DNA from 3 places in the Dehalobacter sp. TeCB1 genome. Region 1 is predicted to be linked to each of the others. Evidence: riboswitches for the same ligand, from Rfam matches in the RefSeq annotation. Region 1 holds a riboswitch; each other region holds the start of a gene.
What was found. A riboswitch is a leader RNA that binds a small molecule or an ion and turns the genes downstream of it on or off. The one in region 1 is predicted to bind cyclic di-GMP.
Positions count from the first base shown of each region.

Region 2: it holds a riboswitch for cyclic di-GMP, as region 1 does, so the genes downstream of both, A7D23_RS01520 (HD domain-containing phosphohydrolase) here and A7D23_RS15755 (transglutaminase domain-containing protein) in region 1, are expected to answer to the same signal.
Region 3: it holds a riboswitch for cyclic di-GMP, as region 1 does, so the genes downstream of both, A7D23_RS10980 (diguanylate cyclase) here and A7D23_RS15755 (transglutaminase domain-containing protein) in region 1, are expected to answer to the same signal.

Region 1 is NZ_MCHF01000067.1:102,886-109,547, forward strand. Features, by position in the region: gene A7D23_RS14910 (hypothetical protein) at 137-319, shown strand; gene A7D23_RS14915 (hypothetical protein) at 625-1,527, shown strand; gene A7D23_RS14920 (S24/S26 family peptidase) at 1,515-1,973, shown strand; gene A7D23_RS14925 (ABC transporter ATP-binding protein) at 2,037-3,743, shown strand; gene A7D23_RS15755 (transglutaminase domain-containing protein) at 3,978-4,742, opposite strand; cyclic di-GMP riboswitch class I at 4,831-4,917, opposite strand; cyclic di-GMP riboswitch class I at 5,003-5,096, opposite strand; gene A7D23_RS15915 (lasso RiPP family leader peptide-containing protein) at 5,370-5,519, shown strand; cyclic di-GMP riboswitch class I at 5,542-5,631, shown strand; gene A7D23_RS14930 (cell wall-binding repeat-containing protein) at 5,768-6,662, shown strand, end outside.
Region 2 is NZ_MCHF01000005.1:110,136-116,797, forward strand. Features, by position in the region: gene A7D23_RS01495 (hypothetical protein) at 1-1,033, opposite strand, end outside; gene A7D23_RS01500 (SGNH/GDSL hydrolase family protein) at 1,119-1,871, opposite strand; gene A7D23_RS01505 (DNA-deoxyinosine glycosylase) at 1,929-2,447, opposite strand; gene A7D23_RS01510 (pentapeptide repeat-containing protein) at 2,449-3,318, opposite strand; gene A7D23_RS01515 (DUF3795 domain-containing protein) at 3,382-3,960, opposite strand; cyclic di-GMP riboswitch class I at 4,285-4,370, shown strand; gene A7D23_RS01520 (HD domain-containing phosphohydrolase) at 4,466-5,527, shown strand; gene A7D23_RS01525 (CoA-binding protein) at 5,588-6,028, opposite strand; gene A7D23_RS01530 (lipid II flippase Amj family protein) at 6,200-6,662, opposite strand, start outside.
Region 3 is NZ_MCHF01000045.1:49-6,710, reverse strand. Features, by position in the region: gene A7D23_RS11000 (AMP-binding protein) at 1-1,682, shown strand, start outside; gene A7D23_RS10995 (agmatine deiminase family protein) at 1,866-2,897, shown strand; gene aguB (N-carbamoylputrescine amidase) at 3,128-4,009, shown strand; gene A7D23_RS10985 (DUF5668 domain-containing protein) at 4,088-4,582, shown strand; cyclic di-GMP riboswitch class I at 4,755-4,840, shown strand; gene A7D23_RS10980 (diguanylate cyclase) at 4,901-6,574, shown strand.

The sequences.
Region 1 (6,662 bases):
CAAAATATAGCTGAATAATTTGTAGAGATATATTGCAAATGTTGGAAATATCAGCTAAGATATATCTGGTGGGTTATATTTATTTTGAAAAATACGATCTTAAAGAATAAATAGATTTTTTCCAGGAGGTGGAAAGATGAAAAAGTACATTAAACCACAGTTTGAGTACGTTGCATTATTATCTGAAGAAAGATTTGCAGTTGCTAGTTCCGGCTGTACGCTTTTTGGAACTTGTCCGGTAGATTGTACAACGGTTACTGGTACAGATGCTGCAGGTCATTCTTATGTATTTCCAATAAACTATAATGATCCTTACTAACATTTGAAAGGAAGGCGAAGCAATGAAAGTGTATATAAAACCTAAAATAGACTATGTTAAGCTGACTGCACAAGAGAAGTATGCAAGCGGTTCTTGTGTAAGGGTTTATTTGGAGCCAGGAGAATGTCCCGCTTATTGGGATACATTAAACGTGTCATAATGTGATATCTTTTATTTTTGACAAATAAAATTATAATGTAATTAACATATTATTTCAGGACGATGGCATATCTGTTTCAGGATATGCTTTCTCATTATTTATTGCTTTATCTACAGCAGATGAATATTGAATTGGTTTTCAAGGAGTGTTTTTTTTGTCTTTATCTTTCTTCCAGGTTGCCGGTATGGACATAAAACTAACGAATAATGGTTACGAGCCGTATCATTACATGCGGGATTTTATAATAACCAATCAAGTGGAAGCTGATATCAACTATCTTCTCCAGACGATGAAACAGATTGAATTTCCTCAAGGAGAGCTGATCTCTGATAGTTCGACCTGTTTTAAGTGGATGAAGAAAACTTCCGGCCAGGGAGGGCATTATGTTTACCTACAGGAGTATGGCATCGGTAAGATAATGACGCTGATGGATATCTCGGAGGATTGGCGTAATGCTATTGTTACCTGGTATGATTACAGCGGCGATGAGGAAAACTTCAGGAAAAACAGTCACGCTCAAATATGGCCATCCGTTCATAATATGCTGGGGATGGTTTTCAGGTATTGTCTATTGGAGTATGACGGTTTAGTGATTCATGCCTCAACTTTGAAATGGAATGGCAAAGGTATTATGTTTTCGGCACCTTCGGGAACCGGGAAGTCTACGCATGTGAAGCTTTGGCAAGATTATATTCATGATGTCAAAATCCTGAATGATGATACACCGGCTGTCAGAATCATTGAGGATCGGCCATATGTTTTTGGTACGCCTTGGAGCGGTTCTGAATTTCTTCATAGTAATGACTCCGCTCCTTTATCTGCAATCGTCATGTTGGAACAGGCCAAGGAAAATCAGATATTCAGATTAAATAATCAGCAAGCAATTAACCGTTTAATGCCCAGAGTTTTTCTTCCTTATTTTGACCAAAACATGATGAATAAGGCACTCAGTATTTATGAAAAAATCATTCGTAGTGTCCCGGTGTATCTGCTGCAATGTCGTCCTGATCGGGAAGCTGTGGAGTTGGTTTACCGATGTCTGGAGTAAAAAGAGTTAAAGCTGCAAATCTGTTCCCTTTGGTTTCAGATCTTCTCGAAAAAGGTCAGAGTGTCAGGCTTTCTGTTTCAGGTGACAGCATGTATCCTTTTTTGCGGGATGGCATTGACAGCGTGGAATTTTCCGTCGGGACTTTTGAAAATCTCAAAAGAGGGGATACTGTTCTGATCCGAAGGACGAATGGCTACTACGTAATGCACCGGGTCTGTCGAAAAAAAGCGGACTGTTTTTATATGGTCGGTGATGCCCAGCAATGGATTGAAGGGCCGCTCTATCCCGAGCAGCTGATTGCTGTAGTCAGCGCGATTTGGCGTAAAGATCACCATATTCCGTGTTCAAAATGGTGGCTAAAGCTATTGGTAAACATTTGGTTAACGCTGCGGCCTTGCAGGTATTTCATTCTGCGGGTTTACAGAAAACTGAGAAAAATATTTTAGACAAAATTACGGAGATCTACGGCACAATGGTAACAGACAGTACAGAATCGGGAGCTAGACCAGATGATCATCAAAGATGAATTCATTAAAGGCATTCACTTTATTCGTTGGATAAAACCGGATATCATGCCCTTTATACCGATGCTTATTTGTATTTTACTCATCAGTTGCACCGGAGGGCTTTTCGGGGTAGCGATCGCTATTTTATCCAAGCATATGATTGATTATGCGGTGGCCGGAGAACTCGCTCGGGCTGGATTCGTTGGTATTGCCTTTGCAGGAGCTATCATTCTTAATCTTTTGTTATCGATCGGGAATTCTCTTCTTTCAATCCGCGTCAGCGAAGCATTTTCCAATGCGATGAGGCAGCGTTTTTTCAAGAGGCTGTTAGAAACGGAATGGCTGCCGCTTTCCAGCTATCACAGCGGTGACCTTATCACACGTTTGACCAGTGACGTGGGGAATATCACCAATTCTATTGTGGGTGTTATCCCGGGTATATTTGCTTTGGGCGTGCAGATGGTCGCTTCCTTAATGACCCTGTTATATTATGACCCGAGGCTCGCCGTCATTGCCTTTATTCTGGGTCCTTCCACCGTGCTCTTGAGCCGTGTCTTTGGCCGCAAGCTTAAAACACTAAATATCAAAGTACAGGAGTCGGAGAGCCTGTACCGTTCCAATATTCAGGAAGCAATCCAAAATTTTATTATTATCAAGGCGTTCCGTTTGGAGAAGCATCACAGCGATGTTCTGCAAGGGTTGCATCAGAACCGGATGGAATGGATTCTGAAGAAGAACAGGGTGACTTTATCCGCGAATATGATCATCTCTGCCGGTTTTTGGACAGGATACTTGGTTGCGTTTGGCTGGGGGATTTTTCGGCTTTCTCAGAAAGCCATTTCTTTCGGGACCTTAACGGCATTTCTAACATTAGTGCAGCAGGTCCAGACACCTTTTGTCGGTTTGGCGAGGACATTCCCGCAGATTATTGCGATGTTGGCTTCCACTGAAAGGTTAAGGGAACTGGAAAAAATGGCCTTGGAGAAGAGAGAAGGACAGGTTCCAAAATTGAAGGATGTGGGAATAAGCTTCCAACAAATGAGCTTTTTTTACACGGAAGAAAAGGAAACACCTGTCTTGGATAAGATTACGCTGGAAATTGCCCCGGGAGAGCTCGTCGCTTTGGTTGGCCCTTCCGGTGTTGGCAAGACGACGCTGATCAGGCTTGTGCTGGCGTTGTTGAGACCCTCCGAAGGGGAAGTATACTTTACAGATAATACAGGAAAACGGTACGAGGTTACGGCTGCGACGAGGGAATGGATCACCTATGTACCGCAGGGGAATACGTTATTCAGCGGGACAATCGCCGCGAATTTGCGCAGCGGGAAGCTGGGTGCGACTCCTGATGAGATGGAAAAAGCCCTCCTGGCTGCCTGTGCCTGGGACTTTATTCAGGAGCTGCCGAATGGAATGAATACTGTTATCGGGGAGGATGGCCATGGGCTTTCGGAAGGACAAGCCCAACGTATTGCCATTGCACGTGCTTTCTTAAAAAAGGCGCCTGTTATGATTCTGGACGAGGCAACCTCCGCGCTGGATATGGAGACAGAGTTAGAAGTCCTAAAGGCCATCAAAGATTTTAGCAGTAGGTGTACCTGTCTGCTTATTACCCACCGGCAGACTGCTTTAAAGATGTGTTCCAGGATTTTGAAGATTGATAACGGAAAATTATCCGTTGAACCTAGTAGAACGATTCATAATTATCAATAACATTGAAGTTACTAGCTTTGCCCGGGTTGGTCTTCGTAATGATAACCGCTTTCGGCAGATTGCGCCCTCCATGGCGCAAACAGCCGCGCTGCGCAATCCGTGCTCCGCTTGACACTGGCTACTCATTACGAAGACGGATCTGGGGTTAGTCTAAGCTTTAATCTTTTTCTAACAAAAATAGGACGTAACGAAATTTTTACTATCGTTACATCCTTAATATTATTTTAAGAGGATTCATTTTGCTGACTGAGCTCTGTCCCAGGTGTAGTTAGCCGCGGTCATTTGGGCTTCAGTCCTATTCTGCGGGGATGTTTCCCCCATGGCCCAGTCCGAAGTTACATCGAGATAGTACCATTTTGCATCGATTTTGATCATATTCCAGGCGTGGTAGCCTTCAGGATAATAACCGGTAATGATCTTCGACTCCAGGCCTGCCTGCTGCAGCATTTTCTTCATCAGCATGGCATATCCCATGCAGGTTGTTCTGTGATCCGTCAAAGCAGTATAGGTGGTTATTTGTTTCAGGCTGTAATCATATTTCACGTTTTGCACGATCCATTGATGGATGGCAGTTTCTTTGCTTAAGTCGTTCATCTTGGGTGTGATCAGCTTGGCAACAAGCTTTTTCACTGTGCTGTCTACATATTTTTCTTCTTCTTTGGTCGTATGATAGTTGAGGGTGAAATTAATATCCAATTGGCCAGAATGATAGGAATATGTATAACCCATTTCTTTCCACGACAGGCTGAGGTAATCATCACTGCCGGCAGATTGCAAAAAGATGTTTTTGAGGTCTGCGAGGACTGGGGTTGTGTCACCGGTATAGTGAAGGGAAAAAGAATCATCCCGGTCGGTCATATCTGCGGCGATATATTTCTGGAGGTCCGCAATGCATGTCACTGTTTCACCATCCGCCAGGGCAGGTGCCGGGCTGTTCAAAAGCAGCAGGGATAATGTGAGGGCAGTGGTGGCAACCAGGGAAACAATTTTTTTGGACATCGAAAACATCTCCATTTCATTCATTTGTTGAAAACAAAAATGCCGCTTAACCTTTTTCAGGCAAAGCGACAAAAGCTTTGAATAACCGTTCGGTGGCTTGGCAGTCATCAGTATCCATACTGGAAGACCCATAGCTTTGCGTCCTTAGCTTTCGCTAAGTTTGCCTTTATCGCTGATCATTATTTAGTTGTCAACAAACATGAACCGGAGTAAAGAAAAACATTACGCATAGTCAGGTAATGTTACACATATACTGAACTACCGGCAACCCGACTTTCATAGCATAAATAGAACATATGCCTTAGACTCGTGGCTTTGCGTCCTTGCCTTTCGACAAGTTTGCTTTTTACATGCAGCAGTAAAAATATTGGTATTAATTGTATTTTATTATAGATAATAAGAAATGTAAATAGGTTGTCCGTATTTTTTATTTCGAGATGTCGAAGGAAGCGAAAAGTAGTAATAGAATTAGAGAATTTTAGGGATTTATATTATAAATTTAATACTTTGTGACACAAGAAAATGGATTGACAGGAAAATATTGTAAGCATATAATGGGCATATATGTTTCGAAGCAATCATAAATTCAAATATTGTGAATTTGTTTATTGTGGGAGGGGAAGGAAATTGAATAAAAAAGCATATACGGCTCCAAAGCTTATTGTACTAGGTAATGTGGCTGAGTTAACGAAAGGTTCCAAAGGGACGTGGACAGGTTTAGATATCGTTGTCTCTTATTCAGTAGCTCCAGATGATCCTGAAATTTTTGGCAGCTAAGTTGATAAAACTATGAAATAATACCGGAAAAGGGCAAACCAGTTGAAAAGCTGGGACGCAAAGTCAGAAGTCTAAAGTGCAATATTTGTACAATGACCGTTCGGCTGCCAAAATGTTGGCGGTTTTTTTATTTTCTGGACTTACATAAATACTTAAAAGATAGAAAATTACTTTCTCTTGGCTTGGGAGTACGCATATCTCAGTATGCTTACAGGGGAGTCAATAAAAGATTGGAAGATGGTGAAAGAATGAAGAAAAGAAAAGCGTTTATCCCGGTTTGTTTGGTTTTTGCTATGCTATTTACACTTGTAGCTGGTCCGGCAGCATTTGCGGCGCTGAGTTTTAATGACAAAACATTTACCGGTGCTTATGGAACATTTAATGGTCCTACAGCTTCTGTAGTTTATAATGGAAAGCTGTATGTAACAGATTTCTACAACGGCCGTGTCGTTGAGTTTGATGCCGATACCGGTAATTTCTTGTTTGAATATGGTCAGACAGGGAGCGGCAATAATCAATTTAATTGTCCCAGTGGAATTGCCGTTGACGGTTCAGGCTTCCTCTATGTTGCAGACACGTATAATAACCGGATTATCAAGTTTAAACCCAATAATGGAGCGATCACTGGGTGGACTACTTTTGGCAGCGGCTATAATATGCCACAGGGAGTCACTGTAAAAGGGACGAATGTCTATGTTGCCGATACCTACAATAACCGCATCCTAAAGTTTTCGGATTTGAGTGGCAGTTCTTTCGTGGAAATCGGAAGTGCAGGGGATGCCAATGGTAAATTTATGAGACCGTATGATATTGCTGTTGATTCATTTGAAAATATATGGGTATGCGATACTTTTAATAACCGCGTTCAGAAATTAGATAAAAACGGAGTTTACATTGGAAAAGTTACATCGGATATGTGTTATGGGATATCAGTTGACAAGTACGATAACATCTATGTAGCCGAAAGACAAAATAGTGTAATTAAGTGCATTAAGGCCTATGCAACGCCGATTGCTTTTATCAGTACCTCTAGCGGGTTTGTCAGACCGATTGGAACGGATGTCGATTCTAACGATAAGCTTTGGGTGGTTGACGTTAACTCCGGTAAGGTTCATTATGCTCAGATACAGAATCCAAATATTG
Region 2 (6,662 bases), on a different contig from region 1:
AAACAGAAAAACCAAGATGCCAGGTTTCTTTTTCAAACACTTGCTGATAAGCCAGAAAGCAATTTGCCTGCTCCTGGTTATTGATAATGTCCGACGGCAAAGGGTTCCAGGGATGAACTGCGGCACCGCTTCTTTTTGGGAAACCCAATTCACCAAAGAATACAGGTTTGTTCCATTTTGCAGACAGCTGCTTTAATTCATCATAGATATTCTGGTTTCGGTCAAAAATCCGGGTCTTATAGATCGAGCTTACAAGGTTATCTACCGTATTGGTCTCCTGGTCGGTCAATTCAAAATAAGCTGCTACAGAGATAAAATCCACTTTTCCAAGAACCGGATTATTTAATTTGGCAATGTAGGTATCGTACGCCAAATTCTGCCCGGCATTCCATTCAGCTGTATACCACCAGTTTGTCCGGTAAGTCATTTTGCCCTGGTATCCGGCCCTGACAAAATCCGCGACATCGGTCCAATAACCGCATTGATCCTCGAATTGATCAAAGTTGGAACCGATACATAGGGCGTAGACTTTATTCGGCTTAGCCACATCACGGATGAGTTCGGCAAGGACGACCTGTTTCCAGTTCCAGAACCATTGATTGATATTATCCGGCTTGAGATCCGTCTCATATTTCTCACCGTTTTGAATATACGGATAAGGTTCCAGGATGACGTTAATTCCTTTATATCTTAAGCGTTTAATCAGCCAGACCGCTTTCTTTTCGCTTTCCGCATTGATACTCATCGTACTGGCTGTCAACGACGGAATATCAATTTGAACAGGGACATTCAGGGTATTCAGCCCAAGACTGTCTATATCGCTCAGAGCCTGTTCAATTGTATAATCTACAGACAGGTTTGCCGATTTTATCTTTTCCCCCCATGGGGTAATAATCCTGTTCTTTTCGTATTGGTAGCCAATATAGACAATATCCACCAGAACCAGTTTAATGATTAGCAACACCACAATAATGACACCTAATACAATCAGCGGGGTTTTATTTCTTTTGAGCGTATTCAGCAAATTGTTCAATATTCTGACCCTTCCTAAGAATAGTACATGTTAAATAGATTGATGATTAGAAGCGTAAAGATGAAAAGCTTATACTTTCTAAATACTAAGAAAGACTGTCCGCGGAAGAATCTTTGAGCAGAAAATTGTAATTCTGTCTGAGGTATTCCGTCACCTTTTGGGCAATGACCTTATGCCCGTCTTCATTCGGATGGATCCCATCAATACAAAGCAATTGAGTAAAATCCGGTGTCTTCAGAAAAGCACCTCTTACATCGATCCATTTTGTCTTGGTTTCCTCTGCAATGTTCACAATCATGGAGTTGTAGCGTTCCTGCCACCAGTATATCTTTGTAACGCTTCCAAGCCAAATCAATATATTTTTCCCTATCTCATTACTGTTTTTGCTAATCCACTTGAAATACCGATCCGCGTCAAGCGGGGGAAGCGTCATCAACACCGGGATAATATTATTGTTTTTAAGCGAAATAATGGTATCTGTGAGCATTTTCCCGAAAGCGTTGAAATCCGTTTTGGGTTCATGCTCTGCCATTGGATCACTCGCAATCTGCATCCAGTCAAAGTCACAGTCATTGCCTCCAAATTCGATCAGTACAATATCCGGACGCGTTTTGGAGACATCCCGATTAAGGCGTTCAATGCCTTTTTTTATGGTATTACCAAATTTCGCAGCATTATAAACCATGCCCTTCAGGCTGTTCTGGACCAGAGAAACATAGTTTCTGTCCAATAACGAATATTTCCCCTGATCCTCGTTATAGATCACGCCTTTGGAAATGGAGTCTCCTACAATCAGAAATGTATAATTTTCTTTCAGTTCAGACTGATTGTTATCCATCAATTCACACCTTTCACAACGACTTGCTTAAAACTTCATAGGTATTACTTCAAAATTTTATAAGTATTTCAAAATTGCTTTCCAATGTGTCAGCTTTTCCTCAAATTTCATCGTATTGGCCGGACTGGTTGAGGGCAATAGCAGATAGGCAATGGAAGCAGACTCCAGACGGATTTTCCTCTTATATATATTAAAGCCCTTTGCTCCGTTAAATGCAAGTAATTCCAGATGTGGGTACTGAATAAATAAATTTTGAAAATCATTGACCTGTTCATTGACTATATTGCTATCGAGGCTGCCTTCTCTGGAGCAGCTACGAATGACATCCCAAAGGGCAATTTTTCTGTCCAAAAGAAATTGTTTCCTGCTATCATAATCATCCATGGCATCCGCGGCATTAGACCATCCACGGGCATCGTCAAAAAGCGCATACATAATCCGCCAAAAGTGATTGTAAGGATGGGCATAATATTTCTGCTCCCTCAACGATTGCACTCCCGGCATCGAGCCGAGGATCAATACCCGGGACTCCTGATTAATGATCGGTTCAAATGAATAGATGATTTCCATTTCCATATCAGTCCAAACTCCATTGTCTTGGATAAAAGAGTGATGGCGGCAGCTTGGTACGCTTATCCCCCTTCGCCGTATTCAGCTGGGCTTGGGTCAGAAAAATGCTTTGGCTTAAATCAGTACCGCTGAGATCGGCATCGCGCAAATCCGCCCCGATCAAATCAGCTCCGCCCAGATCGGTCCCGCTGAGGTCTGCGGCAATCAGACAGGCTCCTCTAAGGTTAGCCCCTCTGAGATCCGTTTTCCGGAGATCTGCAGCAATCAGACTGCTCCTGCGCTTAAAGGTCTTCCGAATCCCGGCCTGAATATTCCGCTCCTGACAAACAGAAACACGGACCAGTTCACTTGTTTGAAGCAGCAGGGTATTTACTCCGGTACGATATAAGGGCACATCCATTTTCAGAAGCTCACCCGGGCTGAGCAGTGTCAGCCGTTCCGTCTCTTCCCGCAGGGTACGAAGCGCCTCATGAACTGAATGAGCCGGCTGTAATGTCTCTGCTTCTGTCAAATACCAGAGCATCTCCTGAAGCTGCCGAATGACAAGGAAAACCTCAAACATTTGCTCCCGGAATTCCGGTGATCGCCGCCAGTCTCTGCCACCGTAACTGAGCTTGGATACTTTTGGCCCTGCGCCAAAACAATCAAATGCCATGCAGCCTTTCAGGCCCAGTCCCTGAAGATCTTGATATATACTGCAGCGAAAATTTTCCTGCAGCTTCCGACAAGGCTGACCGGCCTCTTTATCGTTTGGAAAGCCTTCCGAAGCTGAAAAATACAGCGCGGTGCAGCACAATCCGAAGCAGTTCTCGCAGTCAGCTCTCAGACTGCATCTTTGCTCAGTAAAAATGTCTATTGGTTCACGAATTCCAGACAATGTTTGATCCTCCAAAACAAAGAACATTTGATTTACCCCAGAAATGATGCTTGAATAGCTTGTCTAATCCTTTTTCGCCTTTCTAAGAACCAGTTGAATATTCAGGCGATCGGCTTCCGCTTTCAGCAAGCGGACGGCTTCTTCAGCACTGCCCTTGCAGTTGGTCTGATCCATATGATGGATCTTATCCATCATATTGTTCAAGACGGAAAGCGGCAGCAGGTTGACCGCCAGACAATAAAATCCCTTTAATTTGCCGTCATTGTAATTCGCGATTAGTTCGCCTAAAATTTTGTGTTTTTCCGTCAGTCCTTCAAGATAATTTTGAAGGTCCATTTTAGCCTTGGCTTGGTCCTGCAACACATTTTGATAGGATATAAAAGAATCGCCCTCGCTTGGAGCCTGATACCTCTCACATGGATAGACACTGCATTCAAAACAGTATTCAACATTTTCATGCTTTTTATTACAGGTAATTACGGCACAGGAAGGATGCTTCAAAAAAAAGTCCGGACCCCCGCAGCCGGGGCACTTTGAAGAACCGTCCGTATGAAAACGCGGACAAAGACAGCAATTCAATCCGCATAATGAAAAGTCGGCGCATTTCCGCCTGTATTCTTTACTTACCATTGATTTGACCATTGCATACATCTCCTGATAGCAATGTTTGATAAAAATCAGAGTTCAACCCGTGCAGAACAGTTCTCCGCAACTCTGTACTTCACGATCTTGCTTATTAACGCATACGGAATAGGCTTATTTAACGGGAATTGTACCGATCCACACGCGTATAAACATCATTAATTAGTTATACGAATTTAAGCGGATTCCTCTGCTAAACCAAGAAACATTGATCATTTGGCGCCAAAATAAAGAATATTTTTTCGAATAACCCCTGTAGAACCTGAAAGGGATGTGCTACAATAGTTCTGTGACCGAAATATCAATCGAATAGGGATACAGGAGCAACGACAATGGCAAACTTGGTGAAAGCCAGGGACGCAAAGCTATGGGTCTTCCAGAATAATTCTGATGACTGCCAGGCTACCGAATCCGCTCAGGTTTGTTTTGAATGTCGCCATGCAATCTGCTGGTGATTTTTTTGTTGCTTCAGCCAGCACTGATTTATCGGAAAGGAAGATTACAATTGCGTCAGGTAAGTGTAAACCGGCTTCAAAAGGGAGACGTGTTGGGACGAACCATTTTCTCGCATAACGGCCGTTCATTGCTTGGGAAAGGAATCACGCTGACCCAGCCATATATCGACCGGTTAAAAGAACTGGGCATTAGTATTGTCTATGTGGACGATGACGAAACGAAGGATATCGTTATTGAGGATGTTATTTCCGAGGAAAACAGGCGGGAGGCAATGAACTCCATTGAACATTCAGCGGAAGCGGTACGAATCGGTAAAGATCTCAATGGTTTTCAGGTAAAAAAGACAGTAAACAACATCATCGGGGACGTCCTGTTTCAAGAAAAGATATTTCTGAGCCTGACAGATATGCGGAGCTATGACAATCAAGTTTATGCGCATTCAGTCAGTGTTTGTGTCCTTGCGACCATTTTGGGCAAAGCTTTGGGACTGGATAAAGATACCCTGGAGGCACTGGCGGTAGGGGCTTTGCTTCACGATATCGGGACTGTCAAGCTGCCAAAAGAGCTTGTCGCCAAACGTGAGGCCTTTACTCCGAAGGAAAATGACCTATATAAGACGCACACTGTACATGGATTTGAAATACTTCGGAACAAACCGGAATTGAACTTATTGAGTGCGCATATTGCTTTGCAGCATCACGAATGGTTGAACGGAAACGGCTATCCCCGGAAGCTGTCCGGCCGGCACCTCCATATCCTGGCTCAAATCGTCGGGCTGGCCGACTTCTATGATAATCTGGTCAATGATGGCCCGGGCCACTCCCGGATCGTCCCGCATGAAGCCTGTGAAATTGTAATGGGATGTGCAAACAAACTATTCTCCCAGCAGTTGGTTGTAACGTTCTTAAAGCATGTTGCAGCCTATCCGACCGGCTGTACCGTTAAGCTCAATACAGGTGAAGTTGGGATTGTGGTTGACCAGAATAAAAGTTTGCCGATGCGCCCGATTATCAGGATATTAATCGCTGACAAAGGGTTGGCCCATGTCCGGGCTAAGGAATATAACCTTGTCGAAGATCTTACAACCTTTATTGTTTCCATTGTCGAGTGAAGCTGATCCATTTCTTGAAAAAAAACGCCGGCTCAAATGTTTTTTGAGCCGGCTAATCTATTATTTCGGAAGTTTTCCAAACACCTTCAATACGGACCGGTGGAATGAATGAGGAAACGATGGTTCTGCAAACATTAGGACGCATTGGTCATGGATGACGTTTATCTGATTTTCCGTACAATAGTCTATAGCCTCTTTAGATTCAGCCCCCTGCTGAATCCAGATATGCTTGACTCCAGCTTCTACCGCGTCCCTAACGACCTTATTGGTTTGGTCAGGAGGGACGACGATCACTGCGCCGTCGGCTTTCTGCGGTAAAGACTGAAGGTTCTCATAGCAGATCTCGCCGTCAATACTGTCCATATTGGGATTTACGGCAAAAACATTATACCCTCTCTTCTTTAACGTTCTATACAGCCTACGCGAGAACTTCTTTTCGGATCTGGATACCCCGACCACCGCTAAAGTACGCAGGTCTAGAAAATCATTGACTGAGCTCATTGTCGTCAAAAAAATGACCCCCTTTATTAAATTATTGTTTACTTTCTTGGTGATGTGGCTAATTCCTTCTTCCAATATTTATTTTCTGTGAAAACTATTTTCAGTTCCCTATCGCATTAATAAACAGGCTCTTATTTCCTTGCTAATATTCATGATGAACAGGCGTCATCACTACATGTAAAAGCTTGCAATAATCTGGGCGGCCGGCAAAAACAGCACTTGCCCCAATAATGTGCCAATTAGTTTTGTAGCAATAAGCATAATGACCAATGCTTTCACATCAGCATACGGCCTTATTCCTTTCAATGCCTGGTCTGTAATAATTGCCGATTTTGGGTCGATAAAAAAAGTGAGTAGAATACTTGCCATGCCATTAATGATTCCTGATGAAGCTGCTGCTGCTAGTGCTGCTTGCTCCGGAACCAGAAGAGCTGAGTAATTAGCGGCAAGGACCCCAATGGTATATATACCTGTAACCAAAACATTGGTAACAAGTAACCTTTTGGGTATCTCTCTATACCTTAGTCTTTCCAGCATTGTCTTCGAAGGCCGTACAGCACTTTTTACAATTCGCTTGATATTATTTGCCTGCAGGGCCTCGACAACTAAGGAAGGTACAGAACCGGCTAATTCT
Region 3 (6,662 bases), on a different contig from region 1:
TGAACCTCGCTTCAAGATATATCGGGAAAACCGATTTTGATTCTTATGAAGATTTTTGTGCGAATTATCAAGTGAAAGTACCTGACAATTTCAATTTTGCGTATGATATCGTCGATGAATATGCCCGTCTGGAACCAGAGCGTCCAGCGCTGGTCTGGTGCGACGACCACGATAATGAACGGATATTTACCTTTGCCGATCTGAAAAAATACTCGGATAAAACGGCGAACATGTTAAGCGAAGCCGGGATCCGTAAAGGCGACAAAGTCATGCTGATCCTGAGAAGGCGTTATGAAGTGTACATAGCGATTCTGGCTCTGGCCAAAATCGGCGCGATCTATATTCCTTCTTCCAATCAGCTTACGCAGAAGGATATTATTTATCGAAATAATGCCGCATCGATTAAAGCGATCATCGCCTATCATGATCCGGTAATTCTCGACCATGTCGAAGCTTCCAGGGAAGAATCATCAACGCTCCAGACGCTGTTTCTGGTCGGTGCTAAGCGTCCCGGCTGGGTTGATTTTGACAGCAGCATGGAGGCTGCTTCCGAAAACTGGGTCCGGCCGACAGGTGCTGACGCGACAACGAATGACGATACAATGATCATCTATTTCACGTCAGGGACCACGAGCATGCCAAAAATGGCCATTCAGAGCTTCACCTATCCGCTTGGTCATATTGTGACGGCTAAATACTGGCAGCGCGTCGTGGACGGCGGGCTGCACCTGACGGTTTCCGATTCCGGCTGGGCTAAATTCGGCTGGGGGAAAATTTACGGCCAGTGGATTTGCGGTGCGGTGCAGTTTGTCTATGATATGGATAAGTTTATCCCGGAAAAGCTTTTGGAAATGATGCAAAAATATAAGCTGTCCACGTTTTGCGCACCTCCGACAATTTATCGTTTTCTGCTTGAACACAATCTCGAAAAATATAATCTGTCCTCGATTGTTCACTGCTCCACAGCCGGAGAACCTTTAAATCCGGATGTCTTTAACCGTTTTAAAAGCATTACCGGCTTAAGCATCTTAAATGGATTTGGCCAGAGCGAGACAACCGTGCTGGTTGCCAACTTTGAATGGCTGGATATCTATCCGGGAGCAATGGGCAAACCGAACCCGGCTTACAAGATCGATGTGGTCGATGAAAACGGAGCTCCATGCCCTCCGGGAGTCGAAGGAGAACTGGTCATCCGCGAGGCTGATTCCAATAAACCTGCCGGATTGTTCTGTGGGTACTACATGGATGAAACTGCTACCCATAAAGTGTGGTATGACGATACATACCACACAGGGGATATGGCCTACTGGGATGAACACGGCTTTTTATGGTTTGTTGGCCGCAATGATGATGTCATCAAGGCGTCCGGCTATAGGATCAGTCCTTTTGAAGTTGAAAGTGCACTAATTGAGCATCCCGCAGTCGTGGAGTGTGCTGTGACCGGCGCGCCGGATGCTGTTAGGGGAACGGTCGTCAAAGCGACTGTTGTGCTGGCCAAAGGCTATACGGCTTCTGAATTGTTAAAAAAAGAGATCCAAAACTATGTCAAAAAGGTGACGGCTCCGTATAAATACCCGAGAATTCTCGAATTTGTCGACGAACTGCCGAAGACGATCGGCGGCAAGATCAAACGCGCCCAGATCCGGCGTGAAGACACGGAAAAGTTTCAAGATAAAGAATAACTTTAACGTATACCCATCAATCATTGAATATTGTCTGATGCACCCCACAATCATCGTGGGGTGATTTTATGCCTTGAAAAGTAGTTGGATTTTCATGTAAAATGAACCATAAATAATCATCATGACAAAAGTAGATTTGAAAGTAATGATGATATATGTTGTTGCTAAAGAAAGGATAAACTGATGTTTCCGAGCGATTTAAAATATAGAATGCCTGCGGAATGGGCCAGACACGAACGTACCTTTATTTCCTGGCCGGTCGGGGCATCAATGTGTCATCCGGAAAATTACGAGGCTGTTTGCGAGGGTTATACCGACATTATTCGAGCTATCGGGGAATTTGAACCCGTCACCGTATTGGTAAACCCCAAAGAACGATTGCTGCTCGAAGGCCGCTTTCGGAACAGGCAGATCGAGCTCCTGCCGTTGGCGCATAATGATGCCTGGCTTCGGGATAACGGGCCGACGTTTATCGTCAATGATCAGGGAGATATAGCCGGCATCAACTGGCACTTCAATGCCTGGGGCGGCAAATATCCGGACTGGGATCTGGACAACCAGGTCGCACCGCAAATATTGAAGCACCTCGGCCTGAAACCGTTTGATGCGCCGCTGATTATGGAAGGCGGCTCGTTGCACGTGGATGGAGAAGGTACACTCTTGACAACGGCCGAATGCCTGCTCAATCCGAACCGCAACCCTGATCTTTCCCGGGAGCAGATTACGGAACTATTGAAGAAATATTTGAGTATCCACAAAGTCATCTGGCTGGGAAAAGGCTTATGTGGAGATGAAACAGACGGACATGTCGACAATATCGCCTGTTTTGCTTCGCCTGGCAAAATCCTGATTCAGGTCTGTGATGACCCTTGCGATCCGAATTATGCGATTACCCGGGAAAACCTTGCGGTGTTAAGCCGAGAAACGGATGCCAGAGGAAGAACCTTTGAAATCATCCCAATACAGCAGCCTCCCGCCGTATTTGCCGACGGTAAACGCCTGACGCTGAGTTATCTGAACTTTTACTTTGTCAACGGCGGAATTATTTTACCTGTATTTGGCGGCCAGGCTGCCGAAACAGATGCCCTGGCTATTCGGACCCTGAGCGGGATCTTTCCAGAAAGACGGATCCGCACCATTAATGGAATGGCAATTATTGGGGAAGGCGGCAATGTTCACTGTACAACCCAGCAGATGCCTGCTGTAAACCATTGAAGGTCAGTGTATGAATTGCCCGACAATATATACCAAAATCTGAAATAAAAATATAAACAAAGAGGAGAACGTAGCAGATACATCTGTTATATGTTGCGCTCTTCTGCGTTGTGGTTTTTTTCTGCATCATGTAAAATAGAAAATGCATACAAATTAACAAAATAGTAGAAACACCTGTAAGATCAGGTTCAGAACACACCGAAATCAGGCATTGGGAAGGAATATTAACGATGAGAAACGTCAAAGTGGCAGCAACCCAGATGCGCTGCACCAGTAACGTTGAAGAAAATATTGCGGGGGCGGAGACACTGGTCAGGGAGGCAGCAGCCCGGGGCGCGCAGATCATCCTATTGCAGGAGTTGTTCGAAACCCCGTATTTTTGTCAGAAAGAAAAATCGGATTTTTACCTTTATGCAGCAGAGCTAGAAGATAATCAAGCAGTCAGACATTTCCGGAAAATTGCCAGAGAGCTGGAGATCGTCCTGCCGATCAGTTTTTATGAGAAGAAAAACTACGCGCGCTATAATACGATTGCCGTGATTGATGCCGATGGTGAGATCCTCGGCAAATACAGAAAGAGTCATATCCCCGACGGGCCGGGCTATGAGGAAAAATTCTATTTTAACCCCGGTGATACAGGCTTTAAAGTCTGGCAAACGCGCTACGCCAAGATTGGAGTCGGCGTCTGTTGGGATCAATGGTACCCGGAAGCTGCCCGCTGCATGACCCTGATGGGGGCGGAGATCCTGTTATATCCGACAGCCATCGGTTCAGAACCGATGGATCAGGCGATCGATTCCAAAGACCATTGGCAGGCCTGCATGCTCGGCCATGCTGCCGCGAACCTGATCCCTGTGGTCGCATCCAACCGGATTGGTGTCGAGGAAGAGGATGATTCCAAAATCACCTTCTATGGTTCTTCTTTCATTGCCGGACCGCAGGGTAATAAGATAGCGGAGGCTGGACGAAACGAAGAAGCGGTTCTAATCGCGGAATTTGATCTGGACCAGCTCGAGGTTCAGCGGCTGGAGTGGGGGATCTTTAGAGACCGCCGGCCTGATCTATATGGAAGGATTTCTTCCTACGACGGGGAACTTTATTTATCAAAATAATCCATTATCTAACACGAATTTGTAGTTCTTAAATCTCGAGTATCTTATTAACCTTTATAAGGTGAGAGGAGGCTCTATATGAACAAAAGCGGCTTATTTTGGGGAATCATTCTAATCCTTACAGGAGGCTTGCTGCTTATAGATAATCTTGGCAACTGGCAAATCTTCAGTATGGAATTTCTTTGGCCGGTATTGATCCTTATTCTCGGGCTTGCTTTTGAATTCAACTATTTCAGTAAGAAAGAAAGCCCCGGATTGCTAGTTCCCGGTGGTATCCTTACCGTTATTGGTCTGTTGTTCATCTTTGAGACTTTTACACACTGGCAATTTTCCGGATATACCTGGCCGGTCTATCCGCTGGCTGTTGCAGTCGGTCTATTTCAACTCTATTTATTTTCCGGACGCCCGCGCGGTCTGCTGGTGCCTGTTTTTATTCTAACCGCTCTAGCGTGCATATCCTTTACTGGGATGTTTGTAACGTCAATTCAGCGCTATATAGATCTAGGCCTGGTGGTCCCGATCCTGCTGATTCTGGCAGGTCTGATCCTGATCATCCAAAGGAAAAAAACATGAACTAAATTTGGAAACCATGTAAGAAGAATCTGATCTGGATGATAATATCTATTGCATAATATTAATCAATAAATGTATGAATAGTCAGACTCTGAATATTCATACATTTATTGATTATTCATACATTTATTGACAGATTTCGTGTATTTTACTATAATTGAGTTAAAATCATATGATCCATTGGCAAACCTGTTGAAAAGCAGGGACGCAAAGCTACGAGTCTAAGTGCTGAAGCATATTGACAGTCGGGTTGCACACAGAAGATGAAAACCGCGGCTGCTTTGGCCGCGATTTTTTTTTCTGAGGAGGGGATTTAATATGACAGCGGATTCCATCGTTGCAGCCAGTATTTCAATTACCCTGGTCTTGTTGATATCTTACGGATTTTTATATTTTTCCGAGAAGAAACATTATTTCTTAGCATGGAGTCTTTCTGTCTTGATGCTCATGATAACCTATCTTTCCAGAACTGCATTGCTGGAAACCGACAGCCCGTCCGTGGTGCTTCAGATTATCAACTATGCCTCTTCGATCGCAGGGTACTGGCTGATATTCAAGGGTACGCTGTTGTTTTTTAGCAGAAGCTACCCGGTGTTTTGGGATATCGGCACGGGCTTTCTGATCGTTGCTTTTATATGTATTGCTGTTCAGGGAATCTCGGCAACCGCTCTTTTACTTCTATCTGTTGTCTGGATCATTGCATTATTATCCAAAGCTGCTATGACATGCTTAAAAGCAAAAACACCACAAGGCCCGATCCGAATAATACTTGGCTATACCTATATTTTTTGGGCCTTGTCGATTTTACTTTATCCGTTGTGCAAATTAATTAACGTTATTTCACCGTCTGTAGGTTATTTAGTTGCCGGTGTTGTTGGTCTGCTTGCTTATCTTAATATGCAGGCCCTGTATTTTCAAAGCATCCGGGAGGAGCTCGAAAGCAAAGAAGCAAATATCAGAAAACTTGTCATTTATGATAAATTAACGGGGGCCTACAGCCGTACCTATTTTGAAAATGTGCTGGAAGATTTCCTTGATAAAACCCTCATGCCTGCAACATTGGACATGGGGGATTTTAATGGTCTGAAACTGATCAACGACACCTTTGGTCATGAAAAAGGGGATGAATTGCTTGCTGACGGGATCAGAATCATGCAAGAGACGATCGGCACTGAGAATGTGATTATCCGATGGGGCGGGGACGAATTTATCATTATCATGCCTGGTGTGCCGCTTGATCAGGCCGGCGTGTTTTTAAACAATATTAAAAATAATTTAAAAATCTCCCGCCCGCAAACGGTACCAATAGATATCTCGTTTGGCCTGACGGTTTATGAGAACAGGGAACAACCCCTGGCAAAAATGATCAGCCAGGCTGAGGAAAAAATGTATAGCAACAAATTAAATGAAAGCAAGAAATCCCGCCTTGCCATCATCGAGTTCCTGGAAAAACTGCTCTGGGAAAAAGATTATCAGACGGAAGCCCATGTCATGAGGCTGAAAAGTCTGGTCAGTAAATTCGGCAGTCAGATCGGCCTGTCCCCAAGAGAGATCGTCGAATTGGTCCAAGTTGCAATGCTGCATGATATCGGCAAGATCGGTGTTCCGGGGGAAATCTTAAAAAAACAAGGTGACTTGACCCCGGAAGAATGGAGCATTATGAAAAAACATTCCGAAATCGGCTATCGGATCACGCAGTCGTCCAGGGAATTAGCGCATGTCTCAGAAGCCGTTCTCGGTCATCATGAATGGTGGAATGGAAAAGGTTACCCGCAGGGGCTGAAAGAAGATGAAATCCCGCTGTTCTCGAGGATAGTTTCTATTGTTGATTCCTACGATGTGATCACGCATGAAAGGCCCTATAAACGGGCCATGGACCCCTATAGTGCACTTGTTGAAATCAATAAGTGCGCCGGCAAACAATTTGATCCGTATCTGGTTACTGTTTTTAACAAGATTATGCAGGAAGACCTTGTTGTGAATGATAGGTAACTGTAATTAACTCAACTTTCCCACCATTAAATAATGGTTAAAGCCATGATTTTTCTGACACATCAGGTTGCAAACAACAATCGTTCTT